DNA from 2 places in the Rhizobium atlanticum genome. Region 2 is predicted to be linked to the other one. Evidence: predicted binding sites of a transcription regulator. Region 2 holds the regulator's gene; the other holds the start of a gene.

What was found. The regulator PhoB, encoded in region 2, activates phosphate uptake and scavenging genes when phosphate is short. The targets are predictions, from matches to a motif close to TGTCATNNANCTGTCAT.
Region 1: a site for PhoB is predicted at 1,890-1,906, ahead of ppk2 (polyphosphate kinase 2). Genes of this name have one in related genera too.

The regions. Positions count from the first base shown of each region.
Region 1 is NZ_JAQJCJ010000011.1:137,363-141,471, reverse strand. It holds gene PH551_RS17550 (ABC transporter ATP-binding protein) at 1-66, shown strand, start outside; gene PH551_RS17545 (GMC oxidoreductase) at 151-1,803, shown strand; gene ppk2 (polyphosphate kinase 2) at 1,958-2,872, shown strand; gene PH551_RS17535 (hypothetical protein) at 3,030-3,221, shown strand; gene PH551_RS17530 (aldo/keto reductase family oxidoreductase) at 3,349-4,109, opposite strand, start outside.
Region 2 is NZ_JAQJCJ010000002.1:119,676-123,784, forward strand. It holds gene PH551_RS02980 (aspartate aminotransferase family protein) at 1-131, opposite strand, end outside; gene PH551_RS02985 (GcrA family cell cycle regulator) at 556-1,089, shown strand; gene phoB (phosphate regulon transcriptional regulator PhoB) at 1,476-2,159, opposite strand; gene phoU (phosphate signaling complex protein PhoU) at 2,285-2,998, opposite strand; gene pstB (phosphate ABC transporter ATP-binding protein PstB) at 3,043-3,858, opposite strand; gene pstA (phosphate ABC transporter permease PstA) at 3,874-4,109, opposite strand, start outside.

The DNA.
Region 1 (4,109 bases), on a different contig from region 2:
GCCATGGCTCCGGGCCTTGATATCACCAAGGCGTCACTCTTCGCTGCCGATGGATCGCGGCTTTGACGCGCCATTCCTTTGCTTTCCCGCAATTTCGGATGTGCTTTGCGCTGCATCGAGGAATTGCTCCAGGACAGGATTTGAAAAGACATGTCTGAGATCGTTTATGATGCGCTGGTGATCGGCTCCGGCGCGGCGGGTTCCTTCGCTGTCAAAGAGCTGACGGCCAAGGGCCTGTCGGTGCTGCTGCTCGAGGCTGGGCCGGCCGTCGGCCCCAGGGATTTCGACCCGGCACGCAAGAAGGCGCCGGCAAGCAGCATCAATATATGGGAGCGTGCGCGCGCCACCCTGAAGGGCCAGCCGATCCAGGCGCGGGCGGCCTTCTTTACCGAGCGCTTCAGCCACTTCTTCGTCAACGATCGCAAGAACCCCTATACGACGCCGAAGAACGAGCCCTTTCTCTGGATCCGCGGCCGCCAGGGCGGCGGGCGCCTGCACAGTTTCGGCCGCGTGCTGCTGCGCTGGACCGACGATGATTTCAAGATCCGATCGCGCACCGGAAAGGGCGTGGACTGGCCGATCTCCTATGACGAGCTTGCGCCCTTCTATGACGAAGTCGAGGCCTATCTCGAGCTCTACGGCAACAAGGACGATGTGCCGACCTTGCCGGACGGCGTCTATGCGAAGCCGGCAAGCCTCACGCCCGCCGAGCAGATATTCAAGCAGGCTGTAGAAAGCCGCTGGCCGGACCGGCGCGTCATCTCCTGGCGCTATATAGCGCCGGACGCAGAACGCATGCCGCGACCGCTGCGGGACGCAAAGGCGACCGGCCGGCTGACGGTCCGTTATGACGCCGTCGTGCGTCGCATCACCACCGACGAAAAAACCGGCCGCGCCACCGGTGCGGAATTCATCGATCGCAACACGGGCAAGGTTTCGACGGCTCGCGCCGCGACAATCGTGCTTGCGGCCTCGCCGATCGAGAGCGTGCGGCTGCTGCTGAACTCGGTATCGGCAAGACATCCTGACGGGCTCGGAAACAGCTCGGGCGCGCTCGGGCGCTATTTCATGGATCAGCTTCCATGCCTTGCCTTTGGCTCCTTTCCCAAGGCGAAGGGTTGGGCCGTCGACGATTCCGCTCCTGTCGATCCCTTCTACAATCCGTCCGGTGGCATCTTCATCCCGCGTTTCGACGAGGGTGACGCCGCCCGCGGCGATTTCGACTATCAGGGCAGCATCGGCAGGGCGCCGGTTTCAGAGGATGCCGATGCGCGTCTCGCCTTCTTCGGCTTCGGCCGCATGTTGCCCTATGCCGATAATCGCATCACCCTCGATGGCAAGCGCAAGGACGCCTGGAACATTCCGGTGCCACACATTCGCTGCGTCATGCAGGAGGAGGAGCGGCGGCTGCTCCGCCGGCAGGAGGAGACGTTGATCGCCATGGTCAAAGAGGTCGGCGGCGATCTTGAATTCATCGGATCGCCCACCGGCCTCAAGGAGATGGGCAGAGGCGCCTTTCCCGACGCCGATGCCTTCAGCCGCTTCATGTTCCGCACATGGTTCCGCAAGACCATGTGCATGGGCGCAGCAATCCATGAAACCGGCGGTGCGCGCATGGGCGAAAGCCCGGAAGCTTCAGTGCTCAATCCCTACAATCAACTGTGGGATGCTCCGAACGTCATCGTCACCGACGCCAGCGCCTTTCCGGGCAGCGGCATCGCTGGCACGACGCTCACCGTCATGGCGCTGACCATCCGCGCCTGCCGCAACTTTGTCGACCACTACCGAACGGGACTGCTCTAGGCACGCCTCCATCTCGTGTAGGCGGCGTCTAAAAAGTTCGCCGGCATGTGGAGTGGCGAAAGAGGCGAACAAGTGAACGAGCTGTGGGTTATCCAACCGTCACACTAACTTTGCAGTGACATGCTCCTGTCAACTGAGCAGGAAGGGAAAGCCCATGTCTAAAACACATCAGGACCAGCTCAGCCGGATAAAGGCCGAAATCGCCGACAGCTTCGATGAGGAGCTGGAAATGCAGCTGGAGGAAGACCGGCTGGACGATCTGGTCGTCGAAGGAATGACGGAACCGGCGGAGCAGACGCTCGATCGGAAGATCTATTTCCGCGAGCTTTTCCGACTGCAGCACGAACTGGTTCGGCTGCAGGATTGGGTTCAGTACAAGAAGCTGAAGGTCGTCGTGCTTTTCGAAGGCCGGGATTCGGCCGGCAAGGGTGGCGCGATCAAGCGCGTAACCCAAAGGCTCAACCCGCGCGTCTGCCGCACAGTGGCACTGCCTGCGCCGACCGAACGGGAGCGCCATCAATGGTATTTCCAGCGTTATGTCCCGCATCTTCCCACCGCCGGCGAGATCGTGCTCTTCGACCGCAGCTGGTACAACCGCGCCGGCGTCGAGCGCGTGATGGGCTTCTGCACCCCTGACGAACTCGAGGACTTCTTCCGCTCGGTGCCGGAATTCGAACGGATGCTCGTCCGTTCCGGCATCGTGCTGATCAAATACTGGTTCTCGATCACCGACGAGGAACAGGAATTCCGCTTCAAGATGCGCATCCACGATCCGCTGAAGCAGTGGAAGCTTTCGCCGATGGACATGGAAAGCCGCATCCACTGGGAGGAATATACCAAGGCCAAGGAAGAAATGCTGGCGCGCACACACACCAAGGAGGCGCCCTGGTGGGTGGTGCAGGCCGTCGACAAGAAGCGGGCGCGGCTGAACTGCATCGCCCATCTTCTTGATCAGATTCCCTACGAGGACGTGCCGAAGCCTGAGATTCAGCTGCCGGATCGTATCCGTCATGCCGACTACATCAGGGCGCCGGTTCCGGCTGATATGTATGTGCCTGAGCGCTATTGAAAGCATAGCCGCAACAAGTCGGCTTCCGAAGCGTTGAAACCGAGACCGCATGGTCACTGGACCGTGCGGTCAACGCGTGTTTCCCAACGGCTGCATCGTGAGGTATAAAAACTGAGCGTCCTTCGGCCGATAATACGGAGATGACGGGAGGTTGGTCATGACCGGCTTTTGGAGATTAATCGTTCAGGAGGTTGTGCTCTCGGCGATTCTGGCGGCCGGCAGTGTTATCGGCCTTCCCAAGCTTGCCAACCCGAACGCCAGTGCCGATTATCCTTTGGCAGCCGTGGTTTTTCTGGCGATGTCAGCGGCCTTGGTGACTTATGAGCTTCTGACACGGAAGCCATCCTGATGCCCTCGTTTACCGGCCGGTTGGCGCAGCCAACAAGGTGCGGCCGACCGACAGATTGCGCCAGCACGTCCGGCAAGCTCGTTACGCCGCGCTAGAACACGGCCTAACGATTGCACCGCCGCGGACGTCAGGCCGCGATGTCAGCCATATGGTTCAGCTCCTCGTCGGCATCATCCGGCAGCACCAATCCGGCAGCAGCGAGATTCTCCCTGAGATGTCCGAGCGACGACGTGCCGGGGATCAACAGGATATTGGCTGCGCGGCGCAACAGCCAGGCGAGCGCCACCTGCATCGGCGTGGCGCTCAGGCGTGCGCCGACATTGGAGAGTGTGGACGATTGCAGCGGCGTGAAGCCGCCAAGCGGGAAGAACGGCACATAGGCGGTGCCCTGACGGGCGAGCTCGTCGATGAGCCGGTCGTCGTTCCGATGCGCCAGATTGTACTGGTTTTGCACACAGACGATCTCGGTGATCCCGCGGCCTTCGGCGACCTGTTTCGATGTGGCGTTGCTTAAACCTATGTGACGGATCAGACCTTGCCGCTGGAGATCAGCCAGAACCGTCAGGGGTGCTTCTATCGAGCCTTCGGCCGGGCTATGCAGGTCAAATGCGATCCGGAGGTTGACGACATCAAGCACCTCGAGGCCGAGGTTGCGAAGATTGTCGTGAACCGCCTGCGTCAGTTCCTGGCGCGAGAAGGCCGGAATCCAGGACCCGTCCGCGCCGCGCCGCGCGCCGACCTTGGTGACGATGACGAGATCGTCGCCATAGGGATGGAGCGCTTCACGGATGATCTGATTGGTCACGTGCGGGCCGTAGAAATCGCTGGTATCGATATGGTTCACGCCGCTTGCGACCGCCTCGCGCAGCACCGCCAGAGCGGCGCCGC
Region 2 (4,109 bases):
GTGACGGCGACGCCGGCGCCGAAATCGAGATAACGCTCGCCGCTCTCGGTGATCAGCCATACGCCCTCGCCTCGCTCGAACCGCAGCGGGGCGCGAGAATAGGTGTCATAAAGCGGCGCGGCTTCAGCCATGGCGCGGGTCTCCCGTTCAATGTTGTCTTGCACGGACTCCGGCTAACAAAACCAGGTCCAAAAAATCAAAAATGCCGCCTTTCGGCGGCGAGCGGTACTATTTCCTTTTCGCGCTGCAATGTCAACAAAACTGGCGCCTTAGCCTATGCAGCAAGGTTGTGCAGCGGCACTTTCGGCCTTCAACAGGCATTATTGCAGAAATGCCACGCAGAGGCAGCAAGTTGGGGAAAACTTGAAATTCGATTCATCCGGATTCCCGCGACTCTTGTCACGGAGTCAGCCTCACACTAGGTTAAAGTTCAATTACTAGACTGCATGCGGCGGAACTAGTCACCAAAATTGATCAAGCGTTTCTTGTTTCGGAGGCTTCCGGGACAACGGTGAGGGATTCTGCCATCACCAACGCAAAAGGTGGAGACAGGGCATGAACTGGACAGACGAGCGGGTCGAGAAACTCAAGAAGCTTTGGGCCGAAGGACTGAGCGCCAGCCAGATTGCTGCGCAGCTTGGCGGCGTCAGCCGAAACGCCGTTATCGGCAAGGTGCACAGGCTCAGCCTTCCCGGCCGCGCCAAGGCCGGCGGCACGGCCACCGCGGCGCGCACGCCGAAGCGCCAGACATCCGCGCCGCGCGCGCCGAACTACGCCTCCCGGATCACCACCCGCACCGTGACCCGTCAACAGGGCGCAACGATGCTGAAGGAAGAGATCGAGGTCGATGCCGTCGAGGAAATGGAGTATGTGCCGGCCGGCAATGTGGTCGTGCCGATTTCTCGCCGCCTCGGCCTGACGGAGCTCACCGAACGCACCTGCAAATGGCCGGTCGGCGACCCGCTCAAGGAAGATTTCCATTTCTGCGGCTGCGAGTCCCCCGACAATTCGCCCTATTGCAGCTATCATCAGAAGCTTGCCTATCAGCCGATCAACGAAAGGCGCCGGGCGGCGGCACGGGTCAGCTGAGCGGGGGCTGTATCGCTGAGCATGTGAAACGGGCCGAGTGGCCCGTTTTTTTATTCGATTGGGGAGGTGACCTTTGCGTATAGCAACCAAGCCAACCCCACACTCCGTCATCCCAGGGCTTGACCCTGGGAGCCACAGCCAAGCACTCGGCTTCAATTGTTTCCCAGCAGTTGGATGCCATCAGCTCTTCACGCCGTGCCAGCCGCATGGATCCCAGGGTCAAGCCCTGGGATGACGGAGGAGAGGTTGGTGCCGAGACGCATAAGCCTCGCCGGCGCAATGACGCTGGCGACGAAGCGGCTGCGATCGACGACGGCAAGGGGGGCCTCACAAGCCGTACTGCCGTGCGTTTGGCGGGAACGCCCACCCCACACACTCCCTCAGCCTCAGGCTTCCATCGAATAACCCGCGCCACGGACGGTGCGGATGACGTCCTGCATGTTGGAGAAGTTCAGCGCCTTGCGCAGGCGGCCGACATGGACGTCGACGGTTCGTTCGTCGACATAGATGTCGTGGCCCCAGACGCCGTCGAGCAGCTGCGAGCGGGAAAAGACCCGGCCCGGCGACGACATCAGGAATTCCAGCAGGCGGAATTCGGTCGGGCCGAGGCGGACTTCGCGGCTCTTGCGGTGGACGCGATGGGTTTCGCGGTCGAGCTCGATATCGCCGCATTTCAGCACCGAGGACAGCACCTCGGGGCGGGCACGGCGCAGCATCGCCTTGACGCGGGCGACGAGTTCGGGGGTCGAGAAGGGCTTGACGACATAATCGTCGGCGCCGGTGGACAGTCCGCGCACACGCTCGCTCTCCTCGCCGCGCGCCGTCAGCATGATGATCGGCAGTCGCTCGGTTTCCGGCCGCATGCGCAGGCGCCGGCAGAGTTCGATGCCGGAGACGCCGGGCAGCATCCAGTCGAGGATGAGCAGGTCGGGCGTGCGCTCCTGAAGCCTAATTTCGGCCTCGTCGCCGCGCAGGATGGTATCGACCTCGAAGCCTTCGGCTTCGAGATTATAGCGAAGGAGCACGCTGAGGGCTTCCTCGTCTTCAACAACTGCGACTCTCGGGATCATGCGTGTCCGTCTCCTCGCGCACAAGCCTTAAACTGGGGGTTTAAGCAGGCGTCCTGCGCAAATTCAGAAATTGGCTGCGACCTCTTTGCGCGCCCCGAACGGGCGCGCACGCAATCTTGGAAGGATTATTCCGTCGCGGCGCCGACGGTGTTGGCGCTGTCATCCTTTGGGCGATCGCCTTCCGGCTGGGCGCCTGTTGCCATGTAGTAGATCGTCTCGGCGATGTTGGTGGCATGGTCGCCGATGCGCTCGATGTTCTTGGCGCAGAAGAGCAGATGCGTGCAGCTCGTGATGTTGCGCGGATCTTCCATCATGTAGGTCAAGAGCTCGCGGAACAGCGAGGTGTACATGGCGTCGATCTCGTTGTCGCGTTCGCGGATGGCGGTCGCCTTGTCGGCAGCGCGTGTCGTATAGACGTCGAGCACTTCCTTGAGCTGGACAAGCGCCAGCTCGGAGAGATGCTCGAGACCGCGGGCGAGCTTGCGGGGCACGCCGGTGCTCTGCACGGCGATGACGCGCTTGGCGGTGTTCTTGCCAAGGTCGCCGACGCGTTCGAGATCGGCGGCGATGCGGATCGAACCCATGATTTCGCGCAGGTCCGCCGCCATCGGCTGACGGCGGGCGATGGTGACGATCGCCTTGTCGCCGATTTCGCGCTCGGTGTGATCGAGGATCACGTCGTCTGAGATGACCTTCTGCGCCAGCGCGGTATCGCCGTTGACCAGCGCCCGGACGGATTCGGCGACCATCTGTTCGGCCAGGCCGCCCATTTCGGAAATCCGCCTGGAAAGGAACTTCAGATCATCATCATAGGCAGAATAAATATGTGTCGATGCCATGGGGCTTTGTCCTCGAATAAGGGGAAGGCTTCGGATGGCCGTGATCAGCCGAAGCGACCCATGATGTAGTCCTGGGTACGGGGATCGTCCGGATTGGTGAACATCTTGTCGGTGTCGTTCTCCTCGACAAGATTGCCGAGGTGGAACATGGCGGTGCGCTGCGAGACGCGCGCGGCCTGCTGCATGGAGTGGGTGACGATGACGATCGTATAGTTTTCGCGCAGTTCGTGGATCAGCTCCTCGACCTTGGCGGTGGCGATCGGGTCAAGGGCCGAGCAGGGCTCGTCCATCAGGATGACTTCCGGGCTGACGGCAACGGCGCGGGCAATGCACAGGCGCTGCTGCTGACCGCCGGAGAGGCCCGTGCCGGATTCGTGCACGCGGTCCTTGACCTCGTTCCAGAGCCCGGCGCGCTGCAGGCTGCTCTCGACGATCTGGTCGAGATCGGCCTTCGACTTGGCGAGACCGTGGATGCGGGGGCCGTAGGAGACGTTTTCATAGATCGACTTCGGGAACGGGTTCGGCTTCTGGAAAACCATGCCGACGCGGGCGCGAAGTTCGACGACGTCGATATCCGGATCATAGATATCGTCGCTGTCGAGCGTGATCTTGCCGGTGACGCGGCACCCCTCGATCGTGTCGTTCATGCGGTTCAGGCTTCGCAGGAAGGTCGACTTGCCGCAGCCCGAGGGGCCGATCAGGGCGGTTACGGTGTTTTCACGGATGTTCAGGTTCACGTCGAAAAGCGCGCGCTTCTCGCCGTAGTATACGGAGACATCCTGTCCGATCATTTTATACGGGACGTTGCTCATCTTCTGATCCAGCGCCTTTTCAACTGCAGCTTCCGTCAGCATGTTCATGATGTTTGACTCCGTTTACCAGCGGCGCTCGAAGCGACGACGCAAGAGGATGGCGCCCATGTTCATGACGACCAGGAACAGGAGCAGGACGATGATGGCACCCGAAGTACGCTCCACGAAGGCACGTTCGGCCTCGTTCGCCCACATATAGACCTGCACGGGCAAGGCCGTCGAGGGCTCGAGCGGTGTCGCGGGCGCATTGGCGACGAAGGCGACCATGCCGATCAAGAGCAGCGGCGCGGTTTCGCCGA